4 regions of the Sporosarcina sp. 179-K 3D1 HS genome follow, and region 1 is predicted to be linked to each of the others. Evidence: riboswitches for the same ligand, from Rfam matches in the RefSeq annotation. Region 1 holds a riboswitch; each other region holds the start of a gene.
The links. Region 1 has a riboswitch for cobalamin ahead of AB1K83_RS09810 (adenosylcobinamide amidohydrolase). Riboswitches for the same ligand answer to the same signal wherever they lie in the genome.

Region 1 (6,746 bases):
CTCCGTCATCGCCTTTCCGATGAATGAATTCAGCTCGTCCATCGAGCCGTAAGCTTCCACGCGTAAACTGTCTTTGTCGACACGCCCCCCGATCAGGCTCGTCTGTCCTTTATCCCCTGTCCGTGTGTAAATTTTCATAATCCCTCTCCCCTTCTCTTCAAAGTTTGTGCCAGTCCGTACCAAATCCGGGTCACTTCATCTGCTTCCGCCAGCAGCCGCTGGTACAAACGGCCACATCGATCGCGCAGGTCCCGCAACGCCGGGTCCATCGGCACGATGCCCCGGCCAATATCCGTCAAGATAACGATGGTTTCTTGCCCTCGGAGGCTCTCCATTACTTGGCGGATGGCTTCCTCTTCGGATAACTCCGTCCGGGCCATCCAATCTTCAAGCCCTGCGACCACTACCGTGCTATCAACCCTCTCCGGAAGTGTTCCTTCGTACCAGGCCGCTTCCCGACCCGCAAGCAGTTCCCTCACATAATCCCGTTTTCCGTTTGCAGCTCCGCCGATATAGACATGCATGGCTTTCCCTCCTTGAACGCTTGTTCACTGTCCCAGTCCAACTGGTATACGACGCCATGCGGAATATTCCATGACCAGAACTCCTGCGGGATTGGGGAAAATTTCGTCAAGATGACCCGCATCGGTCCGCCGTGCGTGACGACTACCGCTTCATCGGGAAGCTCTGCCAATGCTTCCAGGACCCTCTTTTGTACATCTCTCAAACTTTCACCATCCTCTGGAGCCATTAAAAATGGATTGTCGATCCAGTCACGGTATTCCTGTACCTTTTCCAGTTCCGCATACGTTTTCCCTTCAAATACTCCAAAATTGCATTCCCGCCATCGCGCATCCGCTTCGTACGCCGCTTCCGGGAAATAAAGTTCAGCCGTTTGCTTCGCACGCAGCAAGTCACTACCATACACAACAGACGGATTCAGGGGTTCTGTAATCCTTCCTTCATTCACGACAACTGGCTCATCGGTCCAACCGATGTATTGACGAGCTTGATTGCCTGCAGTCGGCAAGTGACGGATCAAATGAATACGATAACGACGAACCATAACAGCACCTCCGCCCCTTCGATAAATGCACCGCATAAGTCACCCGAAACGCCTCCGAAGTTTTTTATTGTCCATTTCCGAAAAAGGAGCAGTGCGCCCGAAAGTACAGCAGCAAGGGAAGCTGCCATTCCAATCTGGTTTGTCATGAATCCAATGATAGCCAGTAATAGCAGACTCGCCACAATGGAAACTCCGATGATTCCCTTGCCCGCCATCTTCTCCTTGAAAAAGTGCGCGATCCCTTTGTCTTTCGCAAGCGGCACCGCTACGAAGAATATATTCATTCCCGCTCTTGCCAAGAAGGGGATGAGGAGAAAATACAAATAGGACCAGCCGGCGTCGGATGACAAGAATTCGTGGAGCAATGCCACTTTGACTAGGACGAGCAGGACGAGTGCCATCGTGCCAAATGCGCCGAGTCGCGGATCATCCATAATTTCATGGCGCTTCGCCTGATCCCGGTACGAAAAATACGCGTCCCCGGTGTCTGCCCATCCATCCAAATGCAGGCCGCCTGTCAAGACAATGCCTGTCGTGACGACGGCCACTGCCGTGAGCAGTGTGCCTAGCCCCATCCCTTCGGAAAAAAGTTCAGCAACCGCAAACATCCCGAAGCCGATTGCCGCCCCTACGAACGGTAGCGCGATGTACATGGATGTCACTTCTTTCCGCCCAAGCGGAAACTCCTTTTGTAAAGGGATTGCCGTAAAAAACTGGATGGCGAGTAAGATGCCGTTCACGCAGAGGCCCCTCCCACCGAAGAAATAATGCTCTTAATCAAAGGCCAATCGAGATGCCCTTTAATATGATCCGCCCATGCTTCGTACACATCCACGTCCGCTGGAGCCAGGCTGATCGGCCGTTCCATGTCTTCCTCTTGGATTCCGTGATCAGCTTTAAATGGGATGATTCCCGCAACCGGAATTCCCGTATAGGATTCAATAAAATCGACCCCTTCTTGAAACAAGGCAGGATCTCCATGGAATTTATTGATGATGATCGCTTTCACGCGGGCCCGGTGCTCAGGCGCGAGAAGCTGCAAGGTGCCTACGATGGAGGCGATGGCTCCGCCGCGATCGATATCCGCCACGAGTACGACCGGGACGTCTGCAATGTCCGCCACCCGCATATTGACGATTTCTCGATCGTTCAAATTCACTTCTGCCGGGCTCCCCGCCCCTTCGATAATGACGGTTTCATAGGTTTTTGCCAGTTGATCGAGGGACGTCCGGATCGCTTCGACCGCTTGCTGGAAAAACTGCTCCCGATACGTCATTCCCGTAACAGGGCCAAACTTCTCCCCGAAAAAAAGCACCTCGGACTTCATCGAAGCGACCGGTTTCAATAAAATTGGATTCATATAAACCGTGGGTGTCGTCCGGGCAGCCTCCGCCTGCAAAAATTGGGCACGGCTCATTTCTTCGCCCCGTTCTGTTTTCGCCGAAAATCTCGACATGTTCTGTGATTTGAACGGCGCCACCCGTACTCCTTCATTGGCGAGGATGCGGCAGAGTGCTGTGCAAATCATCGTCTTCCCCGAATCGGATGCCGTCCCTACGACCATTAGTCCATTCATCGTTTCTCCCCCTTTTCCAGTACATCGCCACGCCATAATCCATTTCAATCGCTTCATCCGCTCTTCGGACCAACTCTCGATGGACACGCCCGAGCCATTTCATATAGATTTTCGTTTCGGGATCACTCATCGGTATATCATCCAGCACTTCATTGGAAACGATGATGAGATGGGCGGCTTTTTGCCGTAAGGCCTCTACCGTTTCATAGAGCCGTTCTTCTTTCGCTTCCATACAGCCCGGTTGGTGAATGCAGGGCGTTCCTTCATCCCATCCTTCATACAATTCATTCGCCAGCCAAGTCGTTGCGCAATCCCAAAGGACCAAATCACCCAAACGGATAGATGGCAATACCTCTTCCATCCGAACGGATTGTTCCAGCGTAGTCCAATTTATATGTGCACGATCTAATCGATGCTGATCAATCCTGGCCTGCATTTCTGCATCGGTCGCTGTTCCCGATGCGATATAGACAAGACGCCCGCCAGTCCGCTGCGCTTTTTTCACTAAATAATCTTCAGCAAATGCGCTTTTCCCACTTCGGCTGCCGCCGAGAATTACGGTCAACAATCCCTTATTATGTATTCGCAAATATGAACACCCCGATCACCGTCATCCATAGCCAAAACACGAAGGATGCGATATGCATCTGTCTGACAGCGGATTGTATATGCTTGGCTGTCAGCGGCATGATTCCCGGCCCAATTTCCGGACGCGCCGAAACGACGCCGCGATAGGTACTTTTCCCACCTAACCGGATACCCAGTTGCCAAGCCGTCGCAGCTTCCGGAAACCCGCTGTTCGGGCTTGGATGGCGCCGCGAATCCCTACCGAATCCGACAACTCGCTGCCCGAATGGCAACTTCCCTTCATTTGCCGTATGGAAGAGGATGAGAAGTCCAGTAATCCGGGCGGGTATATAATTTAGCAGATCGTCCGCCTTTGCGGAAAACTTCCCAAACTGGGCAAACCGATCGTCCTTATAGCCGACCATCGAATCGAGCGTATTGACCGCTTTGTATAGCCAAAGACCCGGAGCCCCGAGTAAAAAAGCCCAAAATAAAGGCGAAGTCACGCCATCAGCCGTATTTTCGGAAACCGTCTCAATTGTCGCCCTCGAAATCTCGCTTTCATCCAGCTTCTCGGTATCCCGGCCGACAATCCAGGATAATTTTTCCCGAGCTTCTTTAAAGTCCCCATTTTCCAGCGGTCTCTTCACAGCTAGCGCGGCGTCCCGCAAACTTTTCTGTGCTAGCCCGATCGCTATTAGGACAGCTTCGATGGCAATCCCGACGAAAGTATGAATCTCATAAGCTAGCCAGACGATGATCGCTGCAGTTACTGTGACGATTCCCACCGTTGCGAAGAACAGCACCGCCCCTTTCCAGACGCGATGGCGTCCTTTATTCAAAAGCAACGTCATCTTGGAAATGAAAGATCCGATCCACCGGACAGGATGTGGCCAATTGGGCGGATCCCCGATGAGCCGGTCTAAAAGAAAACCGATGGCAATGGCGATGAAATGCGACGGGATCACGTAGTCCACCCTTTCGCTTTCTTGTACGCCCGAAGTGCTCGCACCGTACAATCGTAGACGCCATGGCCGACCAATTTTCCAAGAGGGGTCACCGTTCCGGCATATGGCAGATACTCTCCTTGCTGCGTGGCCGCAATGAGAACGCTGTCAGTCGATGTCCCGGTCGCAATAGTGCCAGTCAGCGGATCTTGGATCGCTTCATCATGAAGGGCTTTCACTTTCGCTTCGGTCGCCGTAATCATTGTTTGGACGAACGCCTCATCCGACAACTGACCATTGACGATGATCCATGTATTGATCGTGCCGATTTTCTGTTCCTCTTCTCTTGTCAGCGCTTGCGAGACGTCCACCGCATTCCCGACCCCTGCTGTCACGGCGATGAGGACGGAACCGAAATCGCCATCATATTGGCCGATTTCCACATGTTCGGTCGAGACGGCAGTCATCATTCCAACCGTCTCTTCTGCTCGAAACCCTTGCTGCTCAAGGTAAGCCGCCATTTCCCCTTTGGCATCGTCGCAATGATAATTCATATCCACATGGCGATTCACGAAGGCGCGGAACCACCCTATGCCGGCATTGTGGACAGCGGAAGATAGTGTCTTCAACGGTTGTTCTGCCCGGAAACTCACATAGTTGGACGACACGGAAAACCCTTCTAGTGTTGCAATGAACTGCATATTCCCCCACGCCTTTCTACTGTTTAAATTGAAAAAATCCCCCGTACAAATACGGAGGATGTGCAAGTAAAAATCCAAGCGCCCTTAAAGCGGTCCGATTTCCACCGACCTTTTCCTCGCAGGTCACGGGTGATCCGTAAAGGCAGGTCTCCTGGCTCGTGATCATCGCTTGCCGCGTCTTCCCGGAATGGTTTCCAGTGACTTCTCACGACTTGCTCACACTTACAGTGGCGGGACCGCGCCGGACTTCAACCGGCTTCCCTTTTAACCCCGCCAGACACGCAGGGCACCTTTACTCCGTTTCATTATACTATAGAAAAAGGGCGTGTCGAGGACTTCTCTGAAGAAGGGCCTGCTGCTATCCGTCACTTTTGATGACTTATCCGTCACTTTCCGGGCTTTATCCGTCCCTTCCGGAAACATATTCGTCAAGTTCACAAGTTTATCCGTCACTTTCCATCTTTTATTGTCAAGTCAAGACCTTCTACCCATAAATAAAACCGCCACACCGAAGCGTAGCGGTCTAATTTTTTCTTACATCCGTTCTGGTGCTGCAACACCCACCAGTTTCAGAGCGTTTGCGATGGTAGCGCGAGTGGCAGTGATAAGAGCGAGCCGCGCTTCGGAAAGCTCCCGATTTTCCGGGTCCAACACTTTTTCCGCATTGTAGAAGCTGTGGAATGAAGCGGCCAACTCCTGAATATAGGTAGTCACCCGGTGCGGTGAGCGGAGTCGTGCCGCATCGGCCACCACTTTCGGGAAGTCTCCGATTTTCTTCATCAATTCTTGTTCTTTTTCCGCTTGCAATAAAGAGACATTCTCCACGGACCCGGCCAGATCTGTGTCTGCGGCTTGGCGCAAGATCGAAGAAATCCGCGCGTGCGCGTACTGTGCATAGTAGACCGGGTTTTCATTCGACTGGGAAATCGCGAGGTCCAGATCGAAATCCATTTGCGAGTCGCCGGAACGCATTGCGAAGAAGTAGCGGACCGCATCCAAACCTACGTCTTCCACGAGTTCCCGCAACGTGACCGCCTTGCCCGTCCGTTTGCTCATCTTGAATTTTTCACCGTCTTTGAACAGTTGGACCATTTGCGCGACTTCGACTTCCAATGTGTCGCGGTCATAGCCAAGTGCCTCGATGGCCGCTTTCATCCGCGGGATATAGCCGTGATGATCGGCTCCCCAAATGTTAATAAGTTTATCGAAGCCGCGATGTAGTTTGTCCTCATGATAAGCAATATCCGGCGTCAAATACGTATACGTGCCGTCATTTTTAATGAGCACCCGGTCCTTGTCATCCCCGAACGTCGTCGAGCGGAACCAAGTCGCGCCGTCTTCCTCATAGACATGGCCGTTCGCCCTCAACTTATCAAGCGCCACGTCGATCTTTCCGTTTTCATATAAAGACGTTTCCGAAAACCAATTGTCAAATGAAACCCGGAAATCTGCCAAGTCCTTTTTCAACTTCGCCAATTCAAATTGCAGACCGTATTCACGGAAAAATGAATAGCGTTCCTCTTCTGAAACGTTGACATACTGATCTCCAAACTCTTCTGCCAACTGTTTGCCGATGTCAATGATATCTTGACCCTGGTAGCCGTCCTCCGGCATATCCTTCTCCAAACCAAGCGCTTGGAAATAGCGGGCTTCCACCGATTTCGCGAGATTATGCACTTGATTGCCGGCATCATTGATATAGTATTCGCGGTAGACATCATATCCGGCAAAGTCCAGGACATTGCATAAAGAATCGCCAAGGGATGCGCCACGGGCATGGCCAAGATGCAAGTCCCCGGTCGGGTTGGCGGAAACGAATTCAACCTGGACTTTTTCATTCGCTCCAGCGTTGGAACGACCGTAGTTTTCCCCTTGATCCAATACGGTTT
Region 2 (6,746 bases), on a different contig from region 1:
AAGGGTTATACCACAATCTATCTTTATTTAATTCATCAAGCATTCTTTGGAATTGGGATAAAGTCATCGGTGCTTTTCCCTTTTCCCATTTCCTGAGATAGGACCGAAGATGCTTCGCATACACGATTGGCATTTCAGACGGAGCATTTTTCACCAAAGTATTGGTGGCCAAAACAATCAATCCGGTTATTTGCAAATTGTAGTCATTTCTTTTAAACCATATTTCGAGGCCTGCCTTATTATTATTTAGTTGCATCAAAGGACAATTAATAACGATTGATTTGTTTTCGGAATAGATGCTTTCAAAGTGGGGTGGATGAGAAATGTAAGATAACGTACCTGCAATATTCTTGATCTCAAGAATGATCGCATGGGATGGGGTTAAGATCAGGGTATCAATTTGAATGGTAAAACCCGGAGTAATAACTAATTGTAAATCGGTAAAAATAGAAACTGGCTCAGGGAATTCAATGGTTTCCAAATACTTATCAACTCTACATTCTCCTGCGTAGCCAGCCTCGATTCGATAGAGTTGATTTTCAAGATCTTTGTATTTGTCGTGGGTAGGATGAAGACGGGCCAGCAATCTGGGTAGTGCTATTAAAAGTTCTGGCTTTTGTCGATGAATTTTAATAATCCCGATCACTCCTTTTCGGATTATTCGGTGTTCATAATATACGCTATCATTTTCTCCTAGTTTTCACAATAGAAATAGGAGAATACCCCCAAATTTCAATTTTGGTGCCTTGGAGCGGAATTCTACGCCCGTTCGTCGCAATCCTCAACTCCATGGGCGGAGTTCTCACGCACTTTGGCGGAATCCTACGCTCGTTCGTCGCAATTCTCCACACGATGGGCGGAGTCCTTGTCTGCTTTGAACCCCCTGCCCCAAATAAAGTTTACAAACTATCAATTCTTCTATATACTGGGCATGAACCGTAACGTTAAAAAAGAATAGTGTAGAAATAGGTTTTTCATATGGCCGTCCAAGCGGCTGTTTGAAATGAAGAGGGAAGTTGGTGAGAGTCCAACACGAACCCGTCACTGTAATCGATGAGGATGTCCTGCGTATCCACTGTGCGACAGCATGGGAAGGAGTGGGGCGGCCGCTGGAGTCGTAAGTCAGGAGACCTGCCTATTTCGATTGTAAGCTTCCTCGGGGATAGGAATGTTTAGGGTGTCGTAATGGGTTTACCGGCTTACGCCGAACTGCCCGCAACTTCGCTTTATCATGCCATGCGCTTTCCTTCGAGGACAAGCGCTTTTTTGATGTTCACAACTAAGAGGAGGAACGTAGAGTGCACAACATGATGAAACGATGGGGTTTATTTAGTTTGATGTTCGTAGTAGGCATGGTCCTACTAACGGGCTGTGGAACGAAAGAAGAAACCCCAGCAAACCAATCCGCGCCGGATAATACGCCGGACACGAAAGCAACAAGTCAAGCGGAAGAAGCGCTAGCTTTCCCAGTCACATTTACCGATGATGTCGGTCGTGAGGTAACAATCGAAGAAGAACCGGAAACGATCATCTCCGTCCAGACGAGCAATACGGAGATTTTATATGCGCTCGGAGTTGGCGATCGCCTCATCGGGGTGTCCGATTACTGTAACTACCCTCCAGAGGCATTGGAAGTCCAGAAAGTCGGCGGCCAGGACATGGATGCCGAACTGGTCATGACCTTGTTGCCGGATGTTGCCTTTGTTACGAAATACCATTTCGATAAACATGAAGATATTCTAAAGCAATTTGAAGAAGTGGGCATCAAAGTTGTCGTAACCGGCAGTGCCGCTTCATTCGACGATGCGTACCAAACGATGGAAATGATTGCGACCGCCACCGGGACAACGGACAAAGCGGAAGAGATTATCCAAGATATGAAAGACCGTCGTGCTGCCGTTGAAGAGAAAGCAAAAGAAATTACGGACAAAAAGAAAGTATGGGTGGAAGTTTCACCAGCGCCGGACATCTTCACAACCGGTAAAAACACTTTCATGCACGAAATGCTGGAAACAATCAATGCTACGAATGCCGCTGAAGATCAAGATGGATGGGTGAAATTGTCGGAAGAGGAAATCGTCCAACTGAACCCGGATGTCATTATCACTACATACGGCTATTATGTGGATAATCCTGCCGAAGGCGTCTTGGCGCGCGAAGGTTGGGCAGAAGTCAATGCCATTAAAAACGAACAAGTTTTCGATGTCGACAGCGACACGGTTACCCGTCCAGGCCCACGCCTGATTGAAGGAGTCGAGCAACTTGCAAAACTCATTTATCCGGAAGTTTTTGGGGAGTAAAATCGGTTGGCTTTATATGGCAAGTATTGGGGTTGTACTTTGTGCAACCCTTCTTGGCCTATTCGTCAGCAGTGTGAAATTCCCGATTCCCACGATCCTCCATATCGTGGCGGATAAATCATTTGGTCTCGGCTGGCTTACGGATGTCCCGAAAAATGAAGAACTGATCATCTGGAATATCCGGGTCCCGCGCGTATTATTGGCCTTTCTTGTCGGGGCTTCCCTGTCGCTCGCAGGCGCCGCCTTCCAAGGGCTTCTTCGCAATCCGTTGGCCGATCCATACACGATCGGGGTTTCATCCGGGGCAGCGCTCGGGGCCGTAACGGTTTTATTTTTCCAATATACGATTTGGGGATTAGGTAGTTACACATTGCCGATCGTGGCCATTATAAGCGGATTCCTCACCTTATTCGTCGTCTTTGGAATCGTCAGATTGAGCAGCAGGAGTCTCGCCATTGAGACGATCATTCTCGCCGGTATCATTGTCGGAGCCTTCGTCGGAGCACTGACGTCGTTGATGATCTCTCTTGGAGACCGCGATGCGATGACACAAATCATGTATTGGTTATATGGAAGTGTCGCGATGCGCGGGTGGAGCCACGTCCAGCTGATCATCCCCTTCCTTGTCATCGGCTCCATTATCTTGCTCGCCCATTATAGGGAGCTGAATGCCCTCGCACTCGGCGAAGAAGCAGCCGATCATATCGGAGTCAATGTGAAAAGAGGTAAAATCCTCATTTTGATCGGCGCTTCCTTACTGACGGGTTCGGCAGTTGCCGTGTCCGGTTCAATTGGTTTTGTCGGGTTGGTCGTTCCCCATCTGGTGCGACTCATGACCGGGCCAAATCACCGAAATGTCTTGCCTCTGTCCATATTGCTGGGCGGCTCCTTCCTCGTGTTCGCAGATTTGCTCGCGAGGACGATCATTGCTCCGCAAGAACTGCCGATTGGCGTCATCACTGCCTTGATTGGTGCTCCAGTATTTGCTTTACTTTTAATTCGAGATCGAATGGGAAGAGGGGAAAGCCGATGATCACAGTCAAACAGCTAGCAGGCGGTTACGGAAAAAAACCGATTATCCACGATCTTCAATTTGAAATCCAGAAAGGTGAGTTTTTCGCACTGCTCGGACCGAATGGCAGCGGGAAAACCACCCTTTTCAAATTAATTACCGGACAACTTCCTATCGTGTCAGGGTCGATCGCAATCGATGGTAAACCGATGGAGAAGATGTCGAAGCTCGAGAAAGCGCGGAAGGTGGCCGTCCTTTCTCAAGAAAGCAAAGTGACATTCGATTTCACCGTAGAGGAAATAGTAAGTCTCGGCCGTTACCCGCACCAAACCGGCTTTATTAAGAGCATATCCGCAAAAGATCGAAAAGTCATTGATCATGTCATGAACGTGACACGAATTGAGCAGTTCCGCAATTCACAGTTCCGGACATTGAGCGGCGGGGAGAAGCAGCGGGTTTTATTAGCAAAAGCATTGGCTCAAGAACCGGAAATCCTGTTGCTGGATGAACCGACGAATCATTTGGATATCAAGCACACGTTCCAGATTTTGAACATGCTGAAAGAATGGCAACGGACAAAGCAATTGACAATTTTTGCGATTTTGCATGATTTGAACGTGGCCTCCCTCTACGCGGACAGAGTCGCTCTCCTTCATAAAGGATCCTTCCTCGAAGTGGGAGACGTCAATACTTTGCGCAAGGAAGAGCAGTTGAGAAAGGTCTATGAAGTGGACGTTAAAACGCAAGCACATCCAATTGTGGCAAGACCCCAATTGCTTATGACCCCTTCCGTGGAGAGTGTGGTGGACAGCACAAGCTTTTTTAAAAGTTACTCCGTTGATTGCAATGAAGATAGTGTAGGAATCATTTTCAACAAGCCGTTGCGGACATTTTCGAATGCGACGATTGGGAACGGTATCCAATGGCTTCAGCAATTCTTTCTCATCAATTTGCCAGCAGCAGAACACCGCCCAGACCATATGAAAGAATGGATGGAAATGCGCGGTATCCCTGTCGGCCTAGCACTCGGGATCGGCTGTCCGGGTAATTTGGCCAATACGCTGCTTGTTGAGCGGCAAGTCGATGGAGTGGATATCGCCCTTCTGTTGATGTTCGGCAATACCGTCCACGTCCTTTTGTTCATCGATGCCCCGTTAGACGATCGGACCGTATTCGACTTCTACATGGCTGCGACGGAGGCGAAAATGGCCGCCTATCAGAAAGCGGACATCCGATTGGGAATGAACCGATTCGACTGCGTTTCCATCGCCACGAATCAGGATGCAGAGGGACAAGTATCCATTTCACGTGAACAAATTGGAAAACTCGTGGAATCTGTTTTAACGGACGCCCTGCAGCAAAAGTTCAGAAAACCATACATTGTACAGAAAAGGGCGGTGTTTTGATTGAGCAATCGCAGATTAGTCATTGCAGGAACAGGGAGTGGCGTGGGAAAAACAACCGTGACCATCGGCTTGATGGCGGCTTTGATGAGAAAAGGGCTGACGGTCCAAGGGTTCAAGTGTGGTCCGGACTATATCGACCCATCCTATCATACGGCGGTGACGAAACGGGTTTCCCGCAATTTGGACAGTTGGATGCTCGGACGAGATACAGTGTTGGATATTTTCACTCACGCGAGCCGGGATGCCGATATTTCCATCATGGAAGGCGTCATGGGGTTTTTCGATGGCAAAGATCCGAAGACCGATGTCGGCAGCACTGCTGACATCAGTGTCATCACGAAAAGCCCAGTCTTGCTCGTCGTCAATTGTGCGAGCATGGCAAGAAGCGCGGCGGCCATTGTGAAAGGGTTCCAGACGCTATCCTCCGAACCGAACATAGTCGGCGTCATTGCGAACCGAGTTGGCAGCGAAGGTCATTTTAATATTGTGAAAACCGCGATCGAGCAGGAATGTGGCGTTCCGGTCGTCGGGTATCTGAAGCGAGAAAACGGGATTGAAATTCCAGAGCGCAGCCTCGGGTTGATCCCTTCCATTGAACGGGGCGAGTTGGATCCGTTTTTTGATCAGCTGGGTGAGCTTGTGTCCCAAACGGTGGATTTGGATAAACTGCTTGAAATTTCTGCAGTAGAGCCCCTTTCGTTCCCGGAAGCGGATTCGATTTTCACACGTGTTCGAGATCCACTCGTGCGAATTGCCGTGGCGAAGGATGCCGCTTTTAATTCCTATTATAAAGAGAACTTTGAACTTCTTGAATCGTACGGAGCGGAACTCATTTCGTTCTCCCCCTTGGCGAATGAACCCGTGCCTCATGATTGCGACGGTCTTTATATAGGCGGCAGCCTTCCGGCAGAATTCGTTCCGGCAGTCAGCAATAGTGAGCAAACGAAACAATCGATCTTAGACGTAATTGCGGACGGTATGCCAACCTTTGCGGAAGGCGGCGGCTTCAGCTATTTGACGGAATCGATCACGATGACGGACGGAAATGTAGCGGAAATGGCCGGCGTAATTCCCGGAAATGTGACGATGCACACGTCTTTAAAAGCGATCGGCTACCGGGAAATCAAAGGATGTGCGGATAACTTCCTCCTTCCTTCAAACCGGGAAGCGAAAGGACATGAGTTCCACTACTCCACCTTCGAACCGAACTTTCCGATAAAGCACGCCTATGAAACGAAAGGCATGCGCGGGATGAAAGCGGACGGGGTGGCAACGGAGAACCTAGTCGCCGGATTCCCCCAATTCCATTTTGCAACATGCTTGGAAATGGTGGAAACATGGATTGACACTTGTAAGGTTTATCAAAACACGAAGATGGAGGTTGCCGATGAAAAAAAATAAAAAAGGTCTGACCCTCGTATTCACAGGGGACGGCAAAGGGAAAACGACCGCAGCCTTGGGACTGGCCCTGCGCAGCACGGGACGTGGGATGAAAGTACAAATATATCAATTCATCAAATCTCCCCAGCGATCCTACGGCGAGCAAATCGCCTTCAAAAAACTTGGCGTTGAAATTGTCCAGCTCGGCATCGGCTTTACTTGGACCAAAACCCCTGAAGAACATCGCGAAGCCTTGAAAAAAGCTTGGCCCATTGCACGGGACGCTGTCATGAGCGGCGAATACGACGTCGTCATTTTGGATGAACTGAATAATGCACTCGCCATCGACAAATTCCCAATCGACGACGTCCTCCCAAAAGAGGAAGTCCTCGATATGATCCGCAACAAACCCGAACACGTCCACCTCGTCATCACCGGGCGCAGTGCCTTGCCGGAAATCCGGGAACTCGCCGATCTTGTCTCCGTCATCGAACCGGAAAAACACTATTACGAAGACGGCGTTGACGCGGTGAAAGGCATAGAGTTTTGAATGAAAAAGAGGACCTCGCTTGAATAAGGAGGACCTCTTTTTTTCATAGGATTCCAGGTTTCATTAACCGCAAATCGTGTCGGAATCTGGCACCCTTT
Region 3 (3,972 bases), on a different contig from region 1:
TTATCGGGGAGCATTTGGGAATTTCTGTAATTGCACTTTTCTAGTACCGTGAAAACAATAGTTACTGCTTTTTTCCGCAATAGGCGCAATGTTAAAATGTTAACCTACCGATAAACAGGTCACTTTCCTATATATCGATAAATAGGACCACCGGCTTTCCTTTTAGTGGAATATTCGCACCTGTTAAGAGTCTATTCCTCCTGTAATTTTAAAGTGGTTGAGCATTATTAATATCATTCGCATAAAACTCCCACTACTTTTCTCATCTTTCTGAAAATTTGATTTATGGTAGATTGAATATACCTACTAAGTTAGGTGCTTGTCTATCATAATAATTGGAGGGAATTAGATGAAGAAGTTTTCGAAGTTGCTTTTGTCTTTACTTGTGGCTGTGGCTTTCGTATTTTTGCCTGCTTCGGCGAATGCTGCTCCACCGAATCAGCAAGCCTCGCAAGCTATGGACAATCAAATCGTTAAAAAGATTGATAAAGAACAGATTTATGATCATGTGCATAAGTTATCTGTGGACATCGGTATTCGCGTTGCTGGGACGGAAGGAGAAAGACAAGCTGTTGACTATGTCGTATCCCAGTATGAATCATATGGCTTGGATGTGGAGATTCAGCCTTTCGAATTTCAAAGACGGATTGATGGTGAGCTCGTAACATTTACGTCCCATAATGTCATTGCGACTAAAAAACCACATAAAAATCACGCAACAGGGGAAATTCTTTATCTTGGTTCCCACCACGACTCCGTTCCTGGATCACCTGGCGCAAGTGATAATGCGTCCGGTGTTGGAGTGAATCTTGAGATTGCTCGAGTCATCAGTAACATGCCAACAACAACAGAGATTCGCTTCTTGACGTTCGGTGCCGAGGAATTTGGTTTATTAGGATCCAGACATTATGTATCCACCTTAACTGAAGATGAAAAGTCGCGCTCGGTAGGTATGTTTAACTTTGACATGGTTGGCAGTAAAAATGCAGGCGAAATGATTATGTTTACTGTGGATGGCGAAAGAAATATCATTACCAATACAGGCGCATCCGCGAGTTTAAGAGTTTACGACCTACTGACTTACGGGAAGGTTGGTCGAAGCGATCATCAACCGTTCCATGATGCCGGCATTCCGTCAGCTGTGTTTTCCTACGCACCGCTTGAGCCGGACTACCACAAACCAACAGATACTATCGATAAAATCAGCAAAGAAAGAATGGAAAACGTTGCGAAAACTGTGTCCGCTGCTCTTTATCAACTTGCACGGAAACAGACACCAGCCCTTGAAAACTCAAATGTCGCGCCGCAACCCGTAGAACCACCATTTGAAAACCGACCGTTGTAATTAAATTGCTAATTAAAGTGCCAGGCACCCAAACAAACATGAATGTTCGGGTGCCTGGCACCTATTTTGATACAGCCTTCAATTTCTCTTCCGTTTTTTTGATCCCGACCGGTGCGTCATTATGCCGGTCGAACCCCAGCCCATTGAACGTATGACTTACCTTTTCCAATAGCCTCTCCCCCTTGCCGATCGCCGCTGCCAAAGGGCCCGCCTCTTCCGTCGTCAGTTTCTGATACCAGGTCCCTTCCGGATAGACGATGACGGTCGGCGCGTCTTTGCACCGGCCTTGGCATCTTGTCCGCGCCGTATGCACCCGGTCGTCCAATCCTTGCTCCGTCAAAGCTTCCCGGATGGCTACTGTCATTTCTTCCCCCTGCTTCTTCAAACAACTCGAACCGTTGCAAATTAACACATGTGCGCAGGTTGTCGATAAATCCCATGTTGCCATTTTCATTTCCTCCCCGTAATTCATCTATCTTGCCACTAGGATAAAAGACCTTACTTGCAAGCAAATCGAGTTTTGTGCAAATATCCTTCAAGCGAATGCAGCCAAACAGTCCATGAGCGCAAGCAATTCCGTCTTATATGCAAGCAAACTGCAGCCGGCCGCAATCAACCGCTCTAAAACGTCTCCAACGACTTTCCGACCAAACAAAAAAACCCTATTCCTCCATCGGAAAAGGGCCTGCCAAACGAACCTATACACTTTTGCACAGATAATAATCCATGCCTGCAAAACAGGATCGTCCCGACTCTCACCCCCCGGAGATTGGAATCTTCGAGATGTCAGGTAGGTCTCCTGACTTGTGCTTCTTCCTACTTTGAGCCCTTCCCATGCAACGCGGCACAGTGGGTGATCCTCATTTCGTCGACACTTACAGTTGCGGGGACAGTTCCGGCATTGAACCGGATTCCCTATTAAGCTATGGATTAGCGCCTGACATCTCTTTATTATTCAATTTTTAATGGGTCTCGATGAATTGGATTTATTATAGCCGTATTGTTTATAAAAACGCAAGCTTCATTTTTTTGGTATTGACAATTGATCCACAGTTATGAATACTGTTGATAGATTGCCAAACCGAATAAACGATATGGGAAAAGGTACACGATCATCGTGTTTAAAAGGGAAGCCCGGTGTAAAACCGGCACGGTCCCGCCACTGTAATTTGGCCGTTTTCCGCAACATCCACTGTCTGTCAAGATGGGAAGGAGCGGAAAGCCATGGCCATAAGTCAGGAGACCTGCCTTTTCTAGCGACACTGCTTGACCTACGGGAAATGGGGAAGTGTTAGAAAGCTAATTTGCTAACCATTCTTTTTGCATGGATAAATTTGCGCTTCTAACCCTTTTTCGGTTAGAGGCGTTTTTTATTTCCTCTGGTACGTGATCTTTCATTGCGGCAATTGCAGAACAGAACAAGGAGACTACAAGGATGAAAAAATTAAGTATTTTAGGATTGCTGCTATTGCTGCTGGTTGGCGGCTGTGTGGATAAGGAATCCGCTTCCGCCAAACAAGAGTCGCTTTCCATCGAAAATAACGGGGTAGCGCTCCCGATCGGCGAGGTTCCGCAACGAGCGATCACGCTTAACCAGCATGTCACGGAAATCATGTTGGCACTCGGGCTGGAGGATCATATGGTCGGAACGGCTTACCTCGATGATGAAATTTTGCCCGAATACCAAGCGGCTTATGAAAAGATCGAAGTTCTTTCGGATACCTATCCTTCCAAAGAGGTGTTTGTCGGAGCAGATCCTGATTTTGCTTATGCCGGCTGGGCCAGTGCATTCAAAGAAGATAGCCTAGGGACACAAGCAGAATTATTGGACCAAGGGATCATTCCTTACTTGCACCAATCTTCTACCATCGTTGGTCCTACTTTGGATGATATTTTCACAGACATTGAAAATATCGGGAAGATCTTCCGCGTCGAGGATCGCTCTGCTCAGTTGATTGCCGATATGAAGCAACAAATTGACGACATTAAGAAAACCATCCCTCCTTCCGATGACAAGAAACGCGTTTTTGTATTCGATAGCGGAGACACTTCGGCGTTCACCGTCGGACAGAATTTCTTGAACGAACTGATTACGATGGCGGGCGGCACCAATATTTTTAACGACCTCGACAAGAATTGGGGCGAAGTCAGTTGGGAAAAAGTCGTGGAACGGAATCCCGAAATTATTGTCATCATCGACTATGGCGATACATCCGTCGATCAGAAAATCGACTTTTTGAACAGTGTATCCATGTTGGCCGACACGACTGCCATCCAAAATCAGCACTTCGTCATCGTCCCCCTTTCTGCAGCCGCGGAAGGAGTACGGATTCCAATGGCACTCGACACACTAGTCAAAGGATTTTACCATCAATCAAACTAAGCAGGATAGAACCGGATAGGAGCGAGTCCCATGTTACAAGAGAATCGCCTTAAAAAAGGAGGGTGCCAAAAGACCGTCGCCGTCGTGCCGATCTTTGTCGTCCTTTTCTTGCTCATGCTCGTCTCCATCACCTTCGCCGTCATTATCGGACCAGTTTCCATCCACCCTCTGACTGTATGGAAGATTGTGCTGAATCAATTGCCACTCCCCTCCCCATTATTTGATATAGACTGGGGTCGTCCCG
Region 4 (6,746 bases), on a different contig from region 1:
GCACCCAATGAACAAGGGATCCGGAATGCGATGTTCTGGATGATGGGGAGTCTGGCAGGAGCCAAATGGAGTTATTTATTCATCCCGACTACGGCAGTCCTTGTCGGTCTACTATACTTATTGACCCGGTTTCGCGCCCTCAACTTATTGTTGCTCGGTGAAGAAACAGCAGGCACACTTGGAATCAGCGTACATCGGTTCAGGAAAGAGCTGATCGTGGTGACGGCCCTATTGACGGGAGTTATCGTTGCAGTCAGCGGAGCAATCGGCTTTGTCGGATTAATGATTCCGCACCTCGTCCGGCTGGTCATTGGAGCGGATCATCGGAAAGTGTTGCCGGTCAGCGCATTGGTGGGCGCCATCTTCATCATCTGGGCAGATGTGTTTGCCCGGATAGCGGTTGCGCCCGAAGAACTACCGATCGGCATCATTACAGCGGTATGTGGCGGACCTTTCTTCATCTGGCTATTGAGAAAAAGTGATTATTCCTTTGGAGGTGATGGATCATGACTGTTCTTTTAGATAATTTGACAACCTGTATCAATCAAGTCCCAATTACCCGTCACATTTCGATAGACGTCCAAGAGGGCGAATTCGTCGGCATCATTGGTCCGAATGGCAGCGGGAAATCCACGATCTTGAAATCGATTTATCGCGCCCTCCCCCATCAAAGCGGAAATATTAGCATCGATGACCGGGATATTTCCTCCCTATCGGCAAGAGGCTTGGCAAAGCAAATGGCGGTAGTCAGCCAAGAAGGAGCATTGTCATTCGACTTTACCGTCGAGGAAATGGTGCTGATGGGAAGGGCTCCCCATAAAAAATGGTTCGACTTGGATAGCCGGTCGGATAAGGACATCGTCGATCATGCACTGATGCAAGTCGGGCTTATCGATAAAAGAGAACGGGGATTTGCCACACTATCGGGTGGAGAGAAGCAGCGCGTCCTCATCGCCAGAGCCATTTCCCAGCAAGCCAAAATCTTAATCTTGGATGAACCGACCAACCATCTCGACATTCATCACCAACTGCAAGTGATGGATTTGGCCAAAAGCCTTCAGTTGACCGTAATTGCTGCTTTACATGATTTAAATATCGCTGCTACATATTGCAATCGTATTTACGTGGTGCATGATGGACAAATCGTCCGTTTCGGGACGCCCAAAGAAGTGTTGACCAAAGAAATGTTAGCTACGGTTTTTCAAGTGAATGCGGAAATTGAACGGCATGCGAAGACCGGCCACATCCGCATCACCTACCTTTCTGCATTTCCGACCCGCTGCGTTTAATTTCCTAAGGTAGGTTGACAATTGCGATAAAGTTATGAATACTGGTTATAGTTTACAAGTTCACTAAATTTCATATGAACGGGAAAAGGTGCGCCTTAGTTGCGCTTAAAAGGGAAGTCCGGTGAAAATCCGGCACGGTCCCGCCACTGTAATTTGGTAGTTTTCCGCAGAATCCACTGTCTCAGACGGGAAGGAGCGGAAAACGATGACCATAAGTCAGGAGACCTGCCTTTTCTAACAGCACTGCTAGACCTACGGGGAGATGGGGAAGTGTTAGATCTGCACGGTTTCGCACTGTCCATCTGTCGAAAACGAAAGCATTTCTAACCTTTTCCGGTTAGAAATGCTTTTTTTGTTTCTTTTATTCACAAAGGAGGATGCAATATGAAGAAAGGTAAGTTGATAGCAATCGGTTTTGGCCCTGGTCATGAGCTCCATATGACACAGCGGGCACGGGATGCTTTTGCGGAATGCGATATTATTATCGGCTATAAGACGTACGTCGAGCTGATCCGCCATCTGCTGACGCCCGATCAGAAAATTGTCAGTACTGGAATGACGGAAGAAGTGGGACGCGCACAGGAAGCCGTGAAATTGGCGGAAGCGGGCCATACCGTCGCGGTCATATCGAGCGGGGATGCCGGGGTCTATGGCATGGCTGGCCTCATTTACGAAGTGCTCGTCGAACAAGGATGGAACGAAGAGACCGGCGTCGAACTGGAAGTTGTCCCGGGCGTTTCTGCAATCCAAGCATGCGCTTCCCTTCTCGGCGCACCGGTCATGCATGATTCATGCACGATTAGCCTCAGCGACCATTTGACACCTTGGGAATGGATTAAAAAACGGGTGGAAGCAGCAGCGATGGCTGACTTTGTCATTGCCCTCTACAATCCGAAAAGCGGAAGAAGGACACGGCAGATCGAAGAAACTCAAAAAATCCTGTTGCAATACCGGTCGCCCCAGACCCCCGTCGGCCTTGTCAAAAGTGCTTACCGGGAGCGGCAAGACATTGTGATTACAGACTTGGAACATATGCTAGAACATGATATTGGCATGTTGACGACCGTCATCATTGGCAACAGCACGACCTTCCTGTATGACGGGAAAATCATCACGCCGCGCGGATACCAACGCAAATATACGCTAGGTGAAGAAAAACAGCCGTTGAAACCACACCAACGCCTGAAAGAAGAGAACGAGCCATGGGCGCTGCACGGCGGCGAAAAAGAGGAAGCCCCTATCCTAGAAGAAAAAAAAACTGAAATCATTCAAACCGAACCGGAAATCAACAACGTTTTGGAATTGGCCGAGCAAGCACTCGCTCAATTGGACGGAACGACACCGGATAAAGTCAGCTCCCTTTTCCAAGAACACCGCCTTTTCGAATTCACCGTATCACCCGGCGTGGCCAATAAAAAAATGTCTCCAAGCCAGCTCACCGCTTTGGCAGCAATTGTCGGTGAGGCGGGAGAAATCGAATATACTCCGGATCATGAATTCAAAATTTCATTGCAAACGGAAAACCCGGAAGAGATCACATCCAAATTAAAAAAAGAAGGATGGCTGCTCGCCCCTGCCGGTAATGTTGTGAAAGTGAAAGCTTGCGATTTTTGTGACGGAGACAAGCAAGACCCGATTCCCTACGCAGTAGAATTACGCGACAAGCTCGGCGGACTCAGTGTTCCCAAAGAATTGAAAATCGGATTCAACGGCTGCGGCATGGCGTGCTACGGAGCCGTGGCAGAAGATATCGGCATCGTCTATCGTCGGAAGAAGTTCGATGTCTTTCTCGGAGCGAAAGCGATGGGACGCAATGCGCATACAGGCGTTCCAGTTGTCGAAGGATTGGAGCCTGAAAAGCTCGTCCCTCTCATCGTGGCCATCGTCGAACAATTCCGGAACGAAGGATTGCCGAACGAGCGATTCTATAAATTCTTTAAGCGTGTACAAAATATCCAAGGATACCCGTACCAGGAAGTACCAACATTAGTCGTCCTGGAACCGGATCTTTGTTAACGGAGGAAAACAATATGAAAGCAATCTTATTTGTCGGTCATGGCAGCAAGGATCCAAATGGAAATGAGGAAATCCGCCAATTTGTGGATCAAATCAAACCTCGCTTCTCGGAACCGATCATCGAAACTTGTTATCTGGAATTTGCAGCGCCGGACATTTCACAAGGCATTGACCGCTGCATCGAGCGCGGAGCGACTTCCGTCAGCCTCATTCCAATGATGTTCTTGGCTGCGGGCCATTCGAAACTGCATATCCCAGCTGCCATCGATGAAGCGAAAGTCAAATATCCGGCTGTTACATTCACTTATGGACGCCCTGTCGGCATTCATAACCGGATTATCGACATGTTGGAAAACAGTTTGCGTGAGCAAGGGCTGACGAACGAAGTGGAAGATGCCATCATCCTGCTCATCGGCCGCGGTTCCAGCGATTCCGATGCCAACAGTGATTTATATAAAATCGGACGCTTATTATCCGAGCGTTTTGAGCACTTACCCGTCGAATCGGCTTTTATTGGTGTGACAAAACCGACCGTGGAAGAAGGCGTTGCCCGGTCCATTGCTTTAGGGGCTAAACAGGTTTTCCTTGTCCCTTATTTATTTTTCACAGGTGTCCTGATGAATCGGATGCACGATAAGTTTGCTGCACTGAAAGAACATTATCCATCCCATCAGCTGCATATGACCGATTATTTCGGCTTCCGGGACGAAGTGAAAGATGTGTTCCAAGACCGTGCCGAAGAAGCGTTGCTTGGCGCAGCCAAATTGAACTGTGATGTCTGCGAGTTCCGTCTACACGCGCTAGAGCATATGGACGTTCATCATCACCACCATCACGACCATGATCATGACCATGGACATGGACATCATCACCATCATCATGTCCACGAGGAGGTCACCCCTTGATCCTGTTTTTAGCGGGAACGAGTGATGCCCGGGAATTGGCGATCGAACTGAAAGAAAAAGGTTATGATCCCCTCACAACGATAGTGACGGAAAATGCAAGTTACGCCCTCTTGGAAGCGGGTCTCCGTGTCCATATCGGAAGGCTGACTGCTGATGAGATGGTCGCGATTATCCAGAAGGAACATATGAAAGCCATCGTAGACGCCAGCCACCCTTTCGCGGAAGAGGCTTCTAAAAACGCGATGGCGGCTGCGACAAACGCAGAAGTCCCCTACTTCCGATATGAACGCGAACAAATCGATCAGTATGATGATCGGGTTATCTCCGTTGCATCTTACGAGGAAGCAGCCGAAGTCGCATTAGAGAGAAAAGGCAACATCATGCTCACTACGGGAAGCAAAACGCTGGCGACATTCACTGAGAAATTGGTCGGTGTGGACGGTGTCCGCCTCATCGCTCGGATGCTCCCCCGTTTGGACAATATGGAAAAATGCGCAGCGCTAGGCGTCGAACAAAAAAACATCGTCGCCATCCAAGGCCCTTTCTCTTATGAATTGAACCGGGCGCTCTATCAACAATTCGACGTGACCTTGATGGTGACGAAAGAAAGCGGAAAAGTCGGGTCGGTGGATGAAAAGGTGGAAGCTGCCCTAGAACTTGGCATTCCCGTCATCATGATCCGCCGTCCGAAAATTGATTATGGCCAAGTCTATTCTTCATTCGACCCGCTTATGGAACAGCTACAAACGACATTGGAGGAGAGTTAAATGGATTTTCAAACAGAATTTAAACCGGTGACGATCCAACCGCGGGAAATTGAGGAATTGAGCTTTCAAATGATAACGGACGAACTTGGGGAGCACCCTTTTACACCGGAGCAATACCCAGTCGTCCAACGTGTCATCCATGCTTCTGCCGATTTCGAATTGGGAAGAAGCCTTGTATTCCATCCAGATGCGATCCGTGCCGGCATCGAAGCGATTCGAAATGGGAAACCGCTGGTCGCGGATGTCCAGATGGTGCAAGTCGGCGTGAGCAAACCGCGGATTGAGAAATATGGCGGAGATGTCCGTGTCTATATTTCGGATCCGGATGTCATGGCAGAAGCAAAAAAACAGAACTTGACCCGGGCGATCATCTCCATGCAGAAAGCGGTGAAAGAAGCGGAAGGCGGCATTTTTGCTATCGGCAATGCCCCGACTGCCCTGCTGGAATTAATTCGTCTCGTGAAAAATGGAGAAGCGCGCCCCGGACTTGTCGTCGGAATGCCCGTCGGCTTTGTATCTGCCGAAGAATCCAAAGCCGAATTGGCGAAACTCGATATCCCATTCATTACGAACATTGGTCGAAAAGGCGGCAGCCCTGTCACCGTTGCGGCGGTCAATGCCATTTCGCTCATGGCGACCCAACTCGATTGACATGAAGAAGCAAACGGAAGAGAAGAAAGAACTTCGGCACGGCTATACGACCGGTACCAATTCCACGGCAGCGACGAAAGCAGCTCTTCTTTCCCTCATTCTTCAGGAGCCAATTCTAAAGGTGACTGTCACCCTGCCGATTGGCGATACGGTCCCTTTTACGATGGATAAACTCTCGCTCGGCACGCAATCGGTTTCTGCGGAAATTATCAAAGATGCCGGAGACGACCCGGATGCAACGCATCTCGCCCGGATCATTTCAACCGTTTCCTGGAATGACGCACCCGGCATCGAACTGGACGGCGGAATCGGTGTCGGACGAGTGACGAAGCCAGGCCTCCCCGTTCCCGTAGGAGAAGCGGCCATCAACCCCGTTCCAAGACGGATGATTCTTCGGGCCGCACAGGAAATTTTAGATGAATACGGAATCGAACGGGGCATCAAAATCGTCATTTCCGTTCCGGACGGCGAGGAAATTGCCAAAAAAACATTGAATAGCCGGCTCGGTATCATTGGCGGCATTTCCATTCTCGGAACACGGGGAACCGTCGTCCCCTTTTCGACGGCCGCTTTCCGTGCCAGCATCGCTCAAGCGATTAATGTTGCAAAAGAAAACGGCTGTACGGAAGTCGTTGCTTGTACCGGAGGCAGAAGTGAAAATTTCGCTATTGAATTCCATCCCCATTTACAAGAAGACGCGTTTATCGAAATGGGTGATTTCATCGGCTTCACGATGAAGCAATGCAAAGCCCGGAAGATGAAAAAAGTGACGCTCGTCGGGATGATGGGGAAATTTTCAAAGGTGGCGCAAGGGGTCATGATGGTTCATTCCAAAAGTGCACCCGTCGATTTTAACTTTTTAGCCGATCTTGTGGAACAAGCGGGCTTGCCGCCGGAACTTGTCGAAGAGGCTCGCCATGCAAACACTGCGTCCCAAGTCGGAGACATCGTCAAGGCAGCAGGCAATACGAAATTCTTCACTTTATTGCTCCAGCGCATCGCGAAACATTGCTATGACGAAGTAGGCGGTGGTTTGGAAGTGGAAGTGATTGTCATTTCGATGAAGAAAGAAATTTTAGGAAGGGAGAGTTATCGTGGCGAAGAAAGCGATTAAAGTG

Region 2: another riboswitch for cobalamin. It lies ahead of AB1K83_RS13230 (helical backbone metal receptor); the one in region 1 lies ahead of AB1K83_RS09810 (adenosylcobinamide amidohydrolase).
Region 3: another riboswitch for cobalamin. It lies ahead of AB1K83_RS14310 ((2Fe-2S) ferredoxin domain-containing protein); the one in region 1 lies ahead of AB1K83_RS09810 (adenosylcobinamide amidohydrolase).
Region 4: another riboswitch for cobalamin. It lies ahead of cobJ (precorrin-3B C(17)-methyltransferase); the one in region 1 lies ahead of AB1K83_RS09810 (adenosylcobinamide amidohydrolase).

Annotation. Positions count from the first base shown of each region.
Region 1 covers NZ_JBFEGI010000006.1:71,243-77,988, forward strand. Annotated here, with positions in the region: gene AB1K83_RS09775 (cob(I)yrinic acid a,c-diamide adenosyltransferase) at 1-138, opposite strand, end outside; gene AB1K83_RS09780 (bifunctional adenosylcobinamide kinase/adenosylcobinamide-phosphate guanylyltransferase) at 135-524, opposite strand; gene AB1K83_RS09785 (histidine phosphatase family protein) at 476-1,066, opposite strand; gene cobS (adenosylcobinamide-GDP ribazoletransferase) at 1,039-1,806, opposite strand; gene AB1K83_RS09795 (cobyric acid synthase) at 1,803-2,642, opposite strand; gene AB1K83_RS09800 (bifunctional adenosylcobinamide kinase/adenosylcobinamide-phosphate guanylyltransferase) at 2,557-3,231, opposite strand; gene cbiB (adenosylcobinamide-phosphate synthase CbiB) at 3,218-4,177, opposite strand; gene AB1K83_RS09810 (adenosylcobinamide amidohydrolase) at 4,174-4,857, opposite strand; cobalamin riboswitch at 4,981-5,166, opposite strand; gene AB1K83_RS09815 (hypothetical protein) at 5,122-5,310, opposite strand; gene argS (arginine--tRNA ligase) at 5,392-6,746, opposite strand, start outside.
Region 2 covers NZ_JBFEGI010000010.1:34,309-41,054, forward strand. Annotated here, with positions in the region: gene AB1K83_RS13225 (nuclease-related domain-containing protein) at 1-646, opposite strand, end outside; cobalamin riboswitch at 951-1,154, shown strand; gene AB1K83_RS13230 (helical backbone metal receptor) at 1,308-2,300, shown strand; gene AB1K83_RS13235 (FecCD family ABC transporter permease) at 2,263-3,333, shown strand; gene AB1K83_RS13240 (ATP-binding cassette domain-containing protein) at 3,330-4,718, shown strand; gene AB1K83_RS13245 (cobyrinate a,c-diamide synthase) at 4,719-6,119, shown strand; gene AB1K83_RS13250 (cob(I)yrinic acid a,c-diamide adenosyltransferase) at 6,106-6,648, shown strand.
Region 3 covers NZ_JBFEGI010000012.1:381-4,352, forward strand. Annotated here, with positions in the region: gene AB1K83_RS14305 (M28 family peptidase) at 350-1,345, shown strand; gene AB1K83_RS14310 ((2Fe-2S) ferredoxin domain-containing protein) at 1,407-1,793, opposite strand; cobalamin riboswitch at 2,117-2,301, opposite strand; cobalamin riboswitch at 2,431-2,612, shown strand; gene AB1K83_RS14315 (ABC transporter substrate-binding protein) at 2,781-3,728, shown strand; gene AB1K83_RS14320 (FecCD family ABC transporter permease) at 3,759-3,972, shown strand, end outside.
Region 4 covers NZ_JBFEGI010000012.1:4,718-11,463, forward strand. Annotated here, with positions in the region: gene AB1K83_RS14320 (FecCD family ABC transporter permease) at 1-510, shown strand, start outside; gene AB1K83_RS14325 (ABC transporter ATP-binding protein) at 507-1,289, shown strand; cobalamin riboswitch at 1,359-1,537, shown strand; gene cobJ (precorrin-3B C(17)-methyltransferase) at 1,674-3,305, shown strand; gene AB1K83_RS14335 (sirohydrochlorin chelatase) at 3,320-4,210, shown strand; gene cobK (precorrin-6A reductase) at 4,207-4,977, shown strand; gene AB1K83_RS14345 (precorrin-8X methylmutase) at 4,978-5,628, shown strand; gene AB1K83_RS14350 (cobalt-precorrin-5B (C(1))-methyltransferase) at 5,594-6,742, shown strand; gene cbiE (precorrin-6y C5,15-methyltransferase (decarboxylating) subunit CbiE) at 6,723-6,746, shown strand, end outside.